2 regions of the Streptomyces sp. DSM 41931 genome follow, and region 1 is predicted to be linked to the other one. Evidence: riboswitches for the same ligand, from Rfam matches in the RefSeq annotation. Region 1 holds a riboswitch; the other holds the start of a gene.
What was found. A riboswitch is a leader RNA that binds a small molecule or an ion and turns the genes downstream of it on or off. The one in region 1 is predicted to bind glycine.
Positions count from the first base shown of each region.

Region 2: another riboswitch for glycine. It lies ahead of gcvP (aminomethyl-transferring glycine dehydrogenase); the one in region 1 lies ahead of gcvT (glycine cleavage system aminomethyltransferase GcvT).

Region 1 is NZ_CP189902.1:5,018,245-5,025,250, forward strand. It holds gene glyA (serine hydroxymethyltransferase) at 1-459, opposite strand, end outside; gene gcvH (glycine cleavage system protein GcvH) at 474-851, opposite strand; gene gcvT (glycine cleavage system aminomethyltransferase GcvT) at 975-2,093, opposite strand; glycine riboswitch at 2,165-2,287, opposite strand; glycine riboswitch at 2,288-2,388, opposite strand; gene ACP7TJ_RS23305 (AAA family ATPase) at 2,612-3,280, shown strand; gene ACP7TJ_RS23310 (enhanced serine sensitivity protein SseB) at 3,332-4,108, shown strand; gene ACP7TJ_RS23315 (enhanced serine sensitivity protein SseB C-terminal domain-containing protein) at 4,228-5,010, shown strand; gene ACP7TJ_RS23320 (ABC transporter substrate-binding protein) at 5,444-7,006, shown strand, end outside.
Region 2 is NZ_CP189902.1:926,473-933,478, reverse strand. It holds gene ACP7TJ_RS04530 (bifunctional nuclease family protein) at 1-314, shown strand, start outside; gene ACP7TJ_RS04525 (MerR family transcriptional regulator) at 503-1,186, shown strand; gene ACP7TJ_RS04520 (DNA polymerase IV) at 1,252-2,661, shown strand; gene ACP7TJ_RS04515 (PRC-barrel domain-containing protein) at 2,765-3,139, opposite strand; glycine riboswitch at 3,252-3,347, shown strand; gene gcvP (aminomethyl-transferring glycine dehydrogenase) at 3,522-6,407, shown strand; gene ACP7TJ_RS04505 (ABC transporter ATP-binding protein) at 6,476-7,006, opposite strand, start outside.

The DNA.
Region 1 (7,006 bases):
GACCTGGCCGTCGTCGCCCACGTGGTAGGCGACCACGTTGTAGAGCTTGCCGGAGAAGTTGATCTTCATGCCGTGGGTCAGGTGCCCGCCGTGCGCGAGGTTCAGACCCATGATCGTGTCGCCCGGCTTGAGCAGCGCGAACATCGCGGCCGCGTTGGCCTGGGCGCCCGAGTGCGGCTGGACGTTGGCGTGCTCGGCGCCGAACAGCTCCTTCACCCGGTCGATGGCGATCTGCTCGATCACGTCGACGTGCTCGCAGCCGCCGTAGTAGCGGCGGCCGGGGTAGCCCTCTGCGTACTTGTTGGTGAGGACCGAGCCCTGGGCCTCCATGACCGCGACCGGGGCGAAGTTCTCCGAGGCGATCATCTCGAGGGTGGACTGCTGCCGGTGCAGCTCGGCGTCGACCGCGGCGGCCACCGCCGGGTCGAGCTCGTGCAGAGGCGTGTTCAGAAGCGACATACGGCTACGGCTCCTCAGCCCGCGATGAACGCGTCGTACTCGGCGGCGGACAGCAGGTCGGCCGGCTCGTCGGTGACCCGCACCTTGAACAGCCAGCCGCCCTCGAAGGGGGCCGAGTTCACCAGCGCCGGGTCGTTCACCACGTCCTCGTTGACCTCGGTGACCTCGCCGGAGACGGGGGAGTACAGGTCGCTGACGGACTTGGTGGACTCCAGCTCGCCGCAGGTCTCGCCCGCGCTCACCGTGTCACCGACCTCGGGGAGCTGGACGAAGACCACGTCGCCGAGCGCGTTGGCCGCGTGCTCCGTGATGCCGACCGTCGACACGCCGTCCTCGGCGGCCGACAGCCACTCGTGCTCCTTGCTGTAGCGCAGCTGCTGGGGGTTGCTCATGGCCTGAATTCTCCTGTACGCGGGAAACTGCTGATGACGGGGAGGGAGCGCGAAGCGGCCGGACGGGTGGGACCCCCGTGCCGCGGTGGCGCGAAAGCCGCCCGGAGGCCGGCTACGACGGTGTCACTTCTGCCGCTTGTAGAACGGCAGCGCCACGACGTCGTACGGCTCGTGGCTGCCGCGGATGTCCACACCGACGCCCTCGGCGCCCGGCTCCGCGTGGCGCGCGTCGACGTAGGCCATGGCGATCGGCCTGCCCAGGGTGGGGGAGGGGGCGCCGGAGGTGACCTCGCCGATCTTCTCGCCGCCGGCCACCACCGCGTACCCGGCGCGCGGCACCCGGCGGCCGTGGGCGACCAGGCCGACCAGGACGCGCGGCGGGTTCTGCGCGGCGCGCTCGGCGGCCTCGGCGAGGGCGGCGCGGCCCACGAAGTCGCCCTCCTTCTCGAACTTCACCACCCGGCCCAGACCGGCGTCGAACGGCGTGAGGGAGGTGCTCAGCTCGTTGCCGTACAGCGGCATGCCCGCCTCCAGGCGGAGCGTGTCCCGGCAGGACAGACCGCACGGCACCAGCCCGTGGGCCTCGCCCGCCTTGGTCAGCGCCTGCCACAGCTCCACCGCGTGCTCCGGCTTCACGAACAGCTCGAAGCCGTCCTCGCCGGTGTAGCCGGTGCGGGCGATGAGCGCGGGGACCCCGGCCACGGTGCCGGGCAGTCCGGCGTAGTACTTCAGGCCGTCCAGGTCGGCGTCGGTGAGGCTCTTGAGGATCGCCGGGGACTCGGGGCCCTGCACGGCCAGCAGCGCGTAGGCGTCGCGGTCGTCGCGCACCTCGGCGTCGAAGCCCGCGGCCCGCTCGGTCAGCGCGTCCAGCACCACCTGGGCGTTGGAGGCGTTGGCCACGACCATGTACTCGGTCTCGCCGAGCCGGTAGACGATCAGGTCGTCCAGGATGCCGCCGTCCTCACGGCAGATCATCGTGTAGCGGGCGCGGCCCGGCTTCACGCCCGAGATGTTGCCGACCAGCGCGTGGTCCAGCAACGCGGCGGCCTGCGGGCCGGTGACCGTGATCTCGCCCATGTGCGAGAGGTCGAAGAGGCCGGCCTTCGTGCGCACGGCGTTGTGCTCGTCGCGCTCGGAGCCGTAGCGCAGGGGCATGTCCCAGCCGGCGAAGTCGGTCATCGTCGCGCCGAGCGACCGATGCAGGGCATCGAGCGCGGTGCGGCGGGGTTCGGTACTGCTCATCGGTCGGTCTCCCAGGGCGATGGGGGTCCCTCCCATGCGAGGTCGTCCGAGCATGGGGGAGGCGAGGTCGTTCCTCCCCATCTGTCATCGGAACCTGAGAGGTTCGCCATGACCACCGCCGGAGGGAGGTCAGGACTTGCACCTTGGGTGGGGCCACCGGAGCACTGCGACGGCGGCCCGCTTTTCAGATGTGCCTCGCCCGCGCGGTAACGGTGCCTGAGAGATTCAAGGGAGGGACTTGCTCCTTCGGCGCCCCGGCGGCACACGGTGCCGGGGACTCTCCCGCGCGGATTCAAACGGCCGGTATGCAGTTGGCGCGCACATCATTGCACGCATCGCGGGACACCGGCAGGGGGACCCTTGCCGGGGGTGCACCGTTCGTGCAGGCTCGGTCACAGGGAGCTGTGACAGGCCTGTATCGGTATGAGCACGCAACCGAGGCGACCTGGCATTACCTTCTCTTTACACGCGGCGGGGATCGGACCTCCATATCCGGCCCCAGGGGGAGGACGACCACGGTGAACAGGCCCACGGCGTACGCCGGCACCACAGGCGTGGCGCTGCCGCCGCAGCACGCGGACCGGCCCGGCGGCGCCCGCGGCGCGACGCCCGCCCCCCTCGTCCAGGACCTGCGCGCCCGCTCGGGACGCAGCCCGCGCGCCCTGCTCTTCGGCCCCCGCGACCTCGTCGTCGTCACCGGACTGCCCGGCAGCGGAAAGTCCACGCTGATGCGGCGCGCGGTGCACGGCGACCGCGTCGACTCCCAGGACGCCCGCGACCGCTGGGACCGCCGTATGCCCCGTCTGCTGCCGTACGCGGCCTACCGCCCGCTGGTCCGGCTCACCCACTACGCGGGACTGCGCCGGGTGCTGCGCTCCGGCCGGCCGGTCGTCGTGCACGACTGCGGCACCCAGACCTGGGTGCGGCGCTGGCTGGCCCGCGAGGCCCGCCGCCGCGGGGCCGCGCTGCACCTGCTGGTGCTGGACGTCGCGCCCGAAGAGGCTCTGGCCGGGCAGCTGGAGCGGGGCCGCGGCGTCTCGCGCTACGCCTTCCGCCGGCACCGCACGGCGTGCGGCCGGCTGCTGGACGCGGTGGAGTCCGGCCGGGTGCCGGAGGGCTGCGCCTCGGCGGTGCTCGTCGACCGGGACGCCGCCAACGCCCTGCGCCGGATCGGCTTCACCGGCTGACCGGCTAGCCTTTCCGCCAAGCAGTGGCATCAGGCAGACGGTGGGCGACAGATGGACTTCCCGGCGGACATCCCGGACCGGACGCACTTCCACCCGCACGGCGGGTGGCCCGGCAACGAACTGGAGGAGGCGCTCTCCGCCTCCCTCGGCGTCCCCTCGGCGGGAGCACGGATCGTCGAGGTCCTCGGCCGCAGCTTCCTCTGGGTGCCGCTGCCGAGCGGCGGCGGCCCGCACAGCGGCCCCCTCGACCTGCCCACCATGGAACTGGACGGCCAGGCGTATGTGCCGGTCTTCAGCTCCGAGGAGCAGTTCCGGCAGGTCGTCGGCTCCCACATGGGCTGCACCGTCGCGCCCGCCGTGGAGTTCGCCCGCGGACTGCCCCCGCAGGCCGGCATCGTGGTCAACCCGGGCGGCACGGTCGCCGTCCCGCTGCCGCCGGCCGCGGTGGCCGACCTGTGCCGGGCCGGGCGCTCCCCGCTGGACGGTCCCGCGAGCGGCGGCCGCGTCCGGCTGTTCGAGCCGGACTGGCAGGACGACCCGGTGGACTTCCTCGCCGCGGCCTCGCAGGAGTTCGACTCCCTCGGCGTGGTGGCGACCGCCCGCCGCTGCCTGGCCGCCGTCGAGACGGCAGACCCGGTGCTGTTCGTCGGCGTGGAGCTGCTGCACTGGGAGGGCGACCCCCGCGCGCTGCCGCTGGACGCCCTCGGCCGGGCCCTTGGCCGCAGCCCCGCCCGCTGGCCGGTCAGCCTCGTCGTCCTCGACGTGGCCCAGGACCCGGTCGCCGACTGGCTGCGCGCCAAGGTCCGCCCCTTCTACCAGCGCGCCTGACGCGCCCCCCGATCCGCCGCATGCCCTCGCCTTCCGCGCACTGACCGCAGACCGCCGGAGGCCGTCGGCTTAAGCTAGGAGCATTGGCCGGCAGGGTGTTGTACGGAGGGGCGATACAAGTGAGCGCTGGCACCGCGGCGGCCGGACAGGTCGAGCACATGCTGCGCCAGGTGACGCCCGGGCGTTACGACGCCTACGAGGCCTTGCTGCGCGCCCTCGCCACCCCCTCGTCCGGCCGGGTCTGGATGCTGCTCTGGCACGGCCAGGCCGGCTCGCCCGACGCCCAGTACGGGACCATGGAGGTCGAAGGGCACGGCTACGCGCCCTGTGTGACCTCCGCCCAGGAGCTGTCCGCCAGCGGCTGGAACCGCTCGTACGAGGTGGTCGACGGCCTGGAGGTGGCCCGCGCGCTCTACCCGGACCGCTACGGCCTCTGGCTCAACCCGCACGCGCCCGGCGGGGGCGTCGGCATCCCCTGGCTGGACCTGCGCCGCATCGCCGGCGGACTCGACCAGCAGCCCGCCGGGCCGCTGCGGCTGTCCGAACCGGCCATCGAGATCCCGCAGTTCTACGCCCTCCTCGCGCAGAACGCCCACCGCACCCCGGCCGTGCGCGCGCTGCGCCGCGCCTGGGTGCAGCCCGCCCTCGGCGCCCCGTACCTCGCCATCGGCCTGGACGTGTACGACACCTCGCCGCCCGCCGTGGAGTCGGTGCGGGCGATGATGCGGCAGTCGCTGCCCGCCGTGCCCGACGGGCTGCCGGTCTCCACCGTCGCCATGGCCGACGAGCACGACCCGGTGGCGATGTGGCTGCGCGTCAACGCGCGCCCGTTCTACGACCGTGGGGCGCACGCCCCGGCCCCCGCCACGGGCTACGGCTATCCGCCCGCGCACCGTCTCTGACCGGTACGTCTTCCCCGAAGCCCGCGGCGGCGCGGCCCCGCCGCCGCTGGTCCGGCGCAGGGTGACGCAGCGTCACCGTGTCCAGCATGTGGACAATGGGCGGCGGTGCGGCTCCTGTCCCGACCCGTCCGCCGCTGATTTTGCGTCAGATTCCGTCGGATGCGATCAGCTACCTGTCGATGACCGCCTGTCACCTGCGGTTTCACCGCGTCTTCACGTCATCCCGGGCCTTGCGACGGGCACTTACGGAGCCCCCGTATGTGTCCTGGGCGTTAAATCATCGCGCGAAGATGCCGGAACAGTCCCTTATGTCGACTGTTCAGATCTCAGGTAGGTATCACCGCTATCCGGACTGTTCCTGACTCACTGCGAACGTCTGTAGTGTTCGGCCGGTCAAGATGCATCCACATAGCGGACCCGGAGTGGCCCCAGTATGCGCATATTCAAGACCCGAGCCGCTCGGGCGATCACGGCCGCGGTCGCGGTCGGCCTGATCGCCACGGGCTGCGCCAGCGAGCGGGACAGCGACAACGAGAGCGGCGGCAAGAAGGACACCTTCGTGTTCGCCGGTGCGGGCGACCCGGGATCCCTGGACCCTGCCCTCGCGAGTGACGGTGAAACCTTCCGCGTGACCCGCCAGGCGTTCGAGGCCCTCCTCGAGCACGAGTCGGGCGGCACCAAGCTGGTCGGCGGCCTCGCCGAGACCTGGTCGAGCAACGACGCGGGCACCGTCTGGACCTTCAACCTCCGCAAGGGCGTGAAGTTCCACGACGGCGAGGCGTTCAACGCCGCCGCGGTCTGCGCCAACTACGACCACTGGTTCAACTGGAAGGGCACCTACCAGTCGAGCGCGGTCTCCTACTACTGGCAGACCATCATGGGCGGGTTCGCGAAGAACGAGGACCCGGAGACGCCCGAGGCGAACTACAAGAGCTGCACCGCGAAGGACGAGAACACCGCCGTCATCGAGGTCAAGCAGCCCTCCGCGAACCTCCCCGGCGGCTTCTCGCTGAACGCCCTCGCCATCCACTCGCCGAAGGCGATCAAGGAGTACGAGAAGCAGGAGGCGACCGCCAAGGGCGACGCCATCACGTACCCCAAGTACAGCCAGGAGGCCGGCACGGTCGCCGGCACCGGCCCGTACAAGATCGTCAAGTGGAACAAGGGCAACAAGGAAGTCACCCTTGAGCGCTTCGACGACTACTGGGGCGAGAAGGCCAAGATCAAGAACCTGGTCTTCCGCACGATCGACACCGAGGAGGGCCGCCGCCAGGCGCTCCAGGCCGGTGACATCGACGGCTACGACCTCGTCGCCCCGGCCGATGTCAAGACCCTCGAGGACCAGGGCTACGTCGTCCCGACCCGTGGTGTCTTCAACCTCTTCTACGTGGGCATGAGCCAGTCGGCGAACCCGGCCCTCAAGAAGAAGGAGGTCCGCCAGGCGATCGCGCAGGCGATCGACAAGGAGAACCTGGTCAAGACCCAGCTGCCCGAGGGCGGCAAGGTGGCCGACCAGTTCATGCCGGACACCATCGAGGGATACTCCAAGAACGTCAAGCAGTACCCGCACGACCCCGCCGCGGCCAAGGCGCTGCTGAAGAAGGCCGGCGCGCAGAACCTGACCATCGAGTTCTGCTACCCGACCGAGGTCACCCGCCCGTACATGCCTGCCCCGCAGGACCTGTTCGAGCTGATGAAGGCCGACCTGGAGAAGGCCGGCATCAAGGTCAAGCCGAAGGCCATGAAGTGGGCCCCGGACTACCTGGACGCCACCGAGGCCGGCTCCTGCGCCCTGCACATGCTGGGCTGGACCGGTGACTTCAACGACGGCTACAACTTCATCGGCACCTGGTTCGCCGGGTTCGACAAGCAGTGGGGCTTCAAGGACAAGAAGGTCTTCGACGCGGTGAACGCCGGCTCGAAGATGGGCAAGGCCGAGGAGCGCACCGCGGCCTACCAGAAGGCCAACGAGGTCATCATGGACTACCTGCCCGGC
Region 2 (7,006 bases), 4.1 Mb from region 1:
GGCCGCTGACCCACGACCTGTTCAAGGACGTGCTGGAGGCCGTGGGACAGGAGCTCACGGAAGTGCGCATCACCGACCTGCGCGAAGGCGTGTTCTACGCCGAGCTGGTCTTCGCCAGCGGTGTCGAGGTGAGCGCCCGCCCCTCCGACGCCATAGCTCTCGCCCTGCGTACGGGGACCCCGATCTACGGAAGCGACACGGTGCTGGACGACGCCGGCATCGCCATTCCGGACGAGCAGGAGGACGAGGTGGAGAAGTTCCGCGAGTTCCTCGACCAGATCTCGCCCGAGGACTTCGGGAGCAGCAACCAGTGAGCCGTTTCCCGCGGACCTGGCGTCGGTCGCGGCCCGCGCCGAGAACATTCGGCTAGCCTTTCCCCGCGACGGGGTACGGGAAACCACTCTTAGGGTGATTATCACTCGGCGTGCCGAGTGTGGCGATCGTTGACGCACCCTTGGTGACTGCCTACCGTCGAGGAGGCAGGTCAAGGACGGAGGTCGGCGTGAGAAGCAGCGGCGACGGTACGGCGGGGGGTGCCCCCGGACGCGTTTTCGGGGCGGGCGGGCCGTATCCTCCCCAGAGCTCTCCGCTCCGCTCGGGCGGGGGCCATCCCGCGCGCGGCGGTGCGATCGAGCCCGCTCCGCAGCGACCGACGGCCGTTCCGAGCGGTGGAGGGGCGGCGGCCATGGCGACCGAGGAGATCGGCTACCGGGGGCCCACGGCCTGCGCCGCGGCCGGCATCACCTACCGCCAGCTCGACTACTGGGCGCGCACGGGGCTGGTCGAGCCGAGCGTGCGCCCCGCCCACGGGTCCGGCACACAGCGGCTGTACAGCTTCCGCGACGTCGTCGTGCTGAAGATCGTGAAGCGGTTCCTGGACACCGGCGTGTCCCTGCAGAACATCCGCACCGCCGTCCAGCACCTGCGCGAGCGCGGCTTCAGCGACCTGGAGCGCATGACGCTGATGAGCGACGGCGCGACGGTCTACGAGTGCACGTCGCCCGACGAGGTCCACGCCCTGCTGCAGGGCGGCCAGGGCGTCTTCGGCATCGCCGTGGGCGTGGTGTGGCGGGACGTCGAGAGCGCGCTGTCGCAGCTGCACGGCGAGCGTGTCGACACGGGGGAGACCCTGATCGGCCACAACCCGATGGACGAGCTGGCCCGGCGCAGGAACCGCGCGGTCTGAGCCCGCGCCGCGCGGGGCCCGGCCCGACGAGGACGTTGTCAGTGGCGTAGGGCAGCATCGGAGATGTGAGATCCGCTCCCACGATCCTGCATCTCGACATGGATGCCTTCTACGCCTCGGTGGAGCAGGCGTCCAAGCCGAGTCTGCGCGGCAAGGCCGTGATCGTGGGCGGTCTCGGGCCTCGTGGCGTGGTCGCCACCGCCTCATACGAGGCGCGCGTGCTGGGCGTGCACTCCGCGATGCCCATGTCCCAGGCCCGGCGGCTCGCGCCGAACGCCGCGTATCTGGTGCCCCGGTTCGCGCTGTACCGCTCGATCAGCGACCAGGTGATGGCGCTGCTGCGCGCCCTGTCGCCCCTGGTGGAGCCGCTCAGCCTCGACGAGGCGTTCGTCGATCTGGAGGCCGGGGGCACGGCGTGGGACGAGCGGTCGGCGCGGCTGGCCGGCACGAAGCTGCGCGCCGACATCCGCGCGGTCACGGGACTGACCGGCTCCGTGGGGCTGGCCGCCTCCAAGATGCTGGCGAAGATCGCCTCGGAGGAGGCGAAGCCGGACGGGCTGGTCGTGATCGAGCCCGGCACCGAGCGCGCGATGCTGGAGCCGATGCCGGTGCGGACCCTCCCGGGTGTCGGACCCGCCACCGGCGACCATCTGCGGCGGGCCGGCATCCACACGGTCGGCGAGATCGCCGAGGCGGGCGAGGACGAACTGGTGCGGCTGCTGGGCAAGGCGCACGGGCACGCGCTGTACGCGATGGCGCTGGCCCGCGACGACCGGCCCGTCGTCGCCGAGCGCGAGACGAAGTCGGTGTCCGTCGAGGACACGTACGACGTGGACATCCACGACCGGGTGCGAGTCGGCCTGGAGGTGCAGCGGCTCGCCGACCGCTGCGTGCGCAGGCTGCGCGGCGCGGGGCTGTCCGGACGCACCATCGTGCTGAAGGTGCGGCGGTACGACTTCTCCACGCTGACCCGGTCCGAGACGCTGCGGGGCCCCACCGACGACCCGGCCGTCGTCCGGGAGGCGGCTGCGCGGCTGCTGGACTCGGTGGACACCACGGGCGGCGTACGGCTGCTGGGCGTCGGCGTCAGCGGGCTGGCGGACTACACGCAGGAGGACCTGTTCGCCCAGGCGGCGGGCGGTGCGGGGGAGGAGACGCCGGAGGGCGAGGAACCCGAGACGGCGCCCGAGCCGCGCCCGGAGACCCCCGCCGAGCGGCGCTGGCCCGCGGGCCACGACGTCCGGCACGCCGAGCACGGGCACGGGTGGGTGCAGGGCAGCGGACTGGGCCGCGTGACGGTCCGCTTCGAGACCCCCGGCTCGGCGCCGGGCCGTGTGAAGACGTTTCGCGTCGACGACCCGGCGCTCGAGCCCGCGGACCCGCTGCCGTTGGTGGACGATCCACCGGACCTGCTCGAGACGACGACCCGGGGGACACCGGACGCGCCGTCGCGGCCTCGGCCGCTGGAAGCCTGACCCGCTGCCGGTGGAGCCGGCCACCCGCCGTGGGCGAGGGTGGTGCAGATCGCCGCGGGCCGGCCCAGGCACAGGTTCCGAGAGACCGCCGCCCCCGGTGGCGTCAGGCGTGTCCCTCCTGGCCCGCCAGCTTGCCGAAGTCGCGGTCCGGGAGCGGGGGAGGGAAGGCCACGTCCAGGCCGTAGTGGTGGTACAGCTGGAGCTCCTGCTCCGGGGACAGATGGCGGCCGACGCCGAAGTCGGGGGCGTCCTTGATGAGGGACCGTTCGAACGGCACGTGCAGGGCCCCGTCGACCAGCTCGCTGGGCTCCAGGGGCACGAAGGCGTCCCGGCTGAACAGGCCGGTGCGTATCGCCGCCCACTCCGGCACACCGGTGGCGTCGTCGAGGTAGACCTCGTCGATCGTGCCGATGCGGGTGCCGTTGCGGTCGTACGCCTTGCGGCCGATGAGGTGACGCGGGTCGATGTCGGTCTGCACAGGCCCTCCACTCCTCGCGAGTCATCCGTTAGCACCACAAAACGGCACAATCGGCGGAACGGCCACTCGAAGGCCGGGGTCCGGACCTCGCTGGTAGGCTGGCAACGGCCGCTGATCCCGTGCGGGAGAGTCCTCCAGGCACCACCGGAGGCGCCGAAGGAGCAAATCCTCCCCGGAATCTCTCAGGCACACGTACCGCACGGACGAGGTCACTCTGGAAAGCAGGGCGGGTGTCGACGGCTTCCGCTCTCACCGACGGTGAAAACCGGACCGCCCTCGGCGTTCCGGTGAAACTCTCAGGTTGAGATGACAGAGGGGGAGGCCGTCCGGGCACCTGCGCCGTGGTGCCCCTCGAAGGTCGTCGGACCAGGAGGCCTCCTCAATGACTGCCCCCCGCACCCCGCTCTCCGAGCTCGAACAGGGAATCCCCTTCGAGCAGCGCCACATCGGCCCCGACCACGAGGCCCGGGCGAAGATGCTGGCCCAGGTGGGCTACGGCTCGCTCGACGAGCTGACCGCCGCCGCCGTGCCCGACGTGATCAAGAACGCCGACGCGCTGGACCTGCCGGGCGCCCGCAGCGAGGCCGAGGTGCTCGCCGAGCTGCGCGCCCTCGCCGGCCGCAACCAGGTCCTCGGCTCCATGATCGGCCTGGGCTACTACGGCACGTTCACCCCGCCCGTCATCCTGCGCAACGTCATGGAGAACCCCGCCTGGTACACGGCGTACACGCCGTACCAGCCGGAGATCTCGCAGGGCCGGCTCGAGGCGCTGCTGAACTTCCAGACGATGGTCGCCGATCTCACCGGCCTGCCCACGTCCGGCGCCTCCCTGCTCGACGAGGGCACCGCGGCCGCCGAGGCGATGGCGCTGTCCCGGCGCATGGGCAAGAACAAGAAGGGCCTCTTCCTGGTCGACGCGGACGCCCTGCCGCAGACCGTCGCCGTGATCGAGACCCGCGCCGAGCCGACCGGCGTCGAGGTCGTCGTCGCCGACCTGAGCGACGGCATCCCCGCCGAGCTCGACGGCCGTGAGATCAACGGCGTCCTGATCCAGTACCCGGGCGCGTCCGGCGCCGTCCGGCACATCAAGCCGGTGATCGACCAGGCACACGAGCGCGGCGCGCTCGTCACCGTCGCCGCCGACCTGCTCGCCCTCACCCTGCTGAAGTCCCCCGGCGAGCTGGGCGCGGACATCGCGGTGGGCACCACGCAGCGCTTCGGCGTCCCCATGGGCTTCGGCGGACCGCACGCCGGCTACATGGCCGTCCAGGACAAGATGGCCCGCAGCCTGCCCGGCCGCCTCGTCGGCGTCTCCGTCGACGCCGACGGCAACAAGGCCTACCGCCTGGCCCTGCAGACGCGTGAGCAGCACATCCGCCGCGAGAAGGCCACCAGCAACATCTGCACCGCGCAGGTGCTGCTCGCCGTCATGGCCGGCATGTACGCCGTTTACCACGGCCCCGAGGGCCTGCGGACCATCGCCCGCCGCACCCACCGCTACGCCGCGATCCTCGCCGAGGGCCTGCGCTCCGGCGGCGCCGAGGTGGTCCACGGCTCCTACTTCGACACCCTCACCGTGCGGGTCGCCGGGCGGGCCCCCGAGGTCGTCGCCGCCGCCCGTGACCACGGCGTCAACCTGCGCCTCGTCGACGCCGACACCGTCTCCGTCGCCTGCGACGAGACCACCACCCGCGACCAGGTCTCCGCCGTGTGGCGCGCCTTCGGCGTGCAGGCCGATGTCGAGGCGCTGGACGCCTCCGCGTCCGACGCCCTGCCGGAGGCGCTGCTGCGCACCGACGACTACCTCACCCACCCGGTGTTCCACCAGCACCGCTCCGAGACGGCCATGCTGCGCTACCTGCGCCGCCTCGCCGACCGCGACTACGCGCTGGACCGCGGCATGATCCCGCTGGGCTCCTGCACCATGAAGCTCAACGCGACCACCGAGATGGAGCCGGTCACCTGGCCCGAGTTCGGCCAGCTGCACCCGTTCGTCCCGGCCGAGCAGGCCGAGGGCTATCTCACGCTCATCCGCGAGCTGGAGGACCGTCTCGCCGAGGTCACCGGCTACGACAAGGTGTCCCTCCAGCCCAACGCCGGCTCCCAGGGCGAGCTGGCCGGTCTGCTCGCCGTCCGCGGCTACCACCGCGCCAACGGCGACGAGCAGCGCACCGTCTGCCTGATCCCGTCCTCCGCGCACGGCACCAACGCCGCGTCCGCCGTGATGGCCGGCATGAAGGTCGTCGTCGTCAGGACCGCCGAGAACGGCGAGGTCGACGTCGAGGACCTGCGCGCCAAGATCGAGCAGCACCGCGACGAGCTGGCCGTGCTGATGATCACGTACCCGTCGACGCACGGCGTGTTCGAGGAGCACGTCGCCGACATCTGCGCCCAGGTGCACGAGGCCGGCGGCCAGGTGTACGTCGACGGCGCCAACCTCAACGCCCTGGTCGGCCTGGCCAAGCCGGGCCACTTCGGCGGCGACGTCTCCCACCTGAACCTGCATAAGACGTTCTGCATCCCGCACGGCGGCGGCGGTCCCGGCGTCGGCCCGGTCGGCGTCCGCGCCCACCTCGCCCCGTACCTGCCGAACCACCCGCTGCAGCCGGAGGCCGGACCGGAGACGGGCGTCGGACCCATCTCGGCGGCCCCGTGGGGCTCGGCGGGCATCCTGCCCATCTCCTGGGCGTACGTCCGGCTGATGGGCGGCGAGGGCCTGAAGCGGGCCACACAGGTGGCCGTGCTCAGCGCCAACTACATCGCCAAGCGCCTCGAGCCGCACTACCCGGTGCTCTACACCGGCCCCGGCGGGCTGGTCGCGCACGAGTGCATCATCGACCTGCGCCCGCTCACCAAGGCGACCGGCGTGACGGTCGACGACGTGGCCAAGCGCCTCATCGACTACGGCTTCCACGCGCCGACGATGTCCTTCCCGGTGGCCGGCACGCTGATGATCGAGCCCACCGAGTCCGAGGACCTCACCGAGCTCGACCGGTTCTGCGAGGCGATGATCGCCATCCGCGCCGAGATCGAGAAGGTCGGCTCCGGCGAGTGGCCCGCGGACGACAACCCGCTGCGCAACGCCCCGCACACGGCGTCCGTGCTCGGTGGGGAGTGGGAGCACGCCTACACCCGCGAGGAGGCCGTGTTCCCGGGCGAGGTGAGCGCCGCCGACAAGTACTGGCCGCCGGTGCGCCGCATCGACCAGGCCTACGGCGACCGCAACCTGGTCTGCTCCTGCCCGCCGTTGGACGCGTACGAGGACTGACCCACGCGGACGTGAGGGGCCCCGCCCGGGCGGTCCGGGCGGGGCCCCTCCGCGTGTCCGGGGGCGCGTCAGGCGGGATAGGCGTGCGTCTGCGTGGCCTTGACCGCCGCCCAGACCGGTGCGCCCGGGTGCAGGCCCAGTTCGGCCACGGCGACGGCGGTGAGGTCGGCGGCCAGGGGCAGTTCGCCGGTCAGCTCCACGCGGATCTGGTCGCCGTGGCTCTCCAGCCCCGCCACCTCGCAGCGCCACAGGTTGCGCGCGCTGGAGCCGGTGGGCCGGTCCCGGTACAGGGTGACCGCGCCGGGCGGGAACGCGACGAACGCGGGCCCGGACAGGTCCTCCGTGGTGCTCACCTCCGGTCCCGCGTCGAGCCGTACGGTGTGGCCGTCCGCCAGGCCGCGGTAGAGGTTCAGCCCGACGAGCTGGGCGATGTACTCGGTGCGCGGGTGGCGGGCGATGTCGGCGGGCGCGCCCTCCTGCACCACCCGGCCGTGCTCCACGACGACCAGCCGGTCGGCCAGCACCATCGCGTCCAGCGGGTCGTGCGTCACCAGGATCGCGACCGCCTCGAAGTCGGCCAGGTGGCGGCGCAGTCGCGC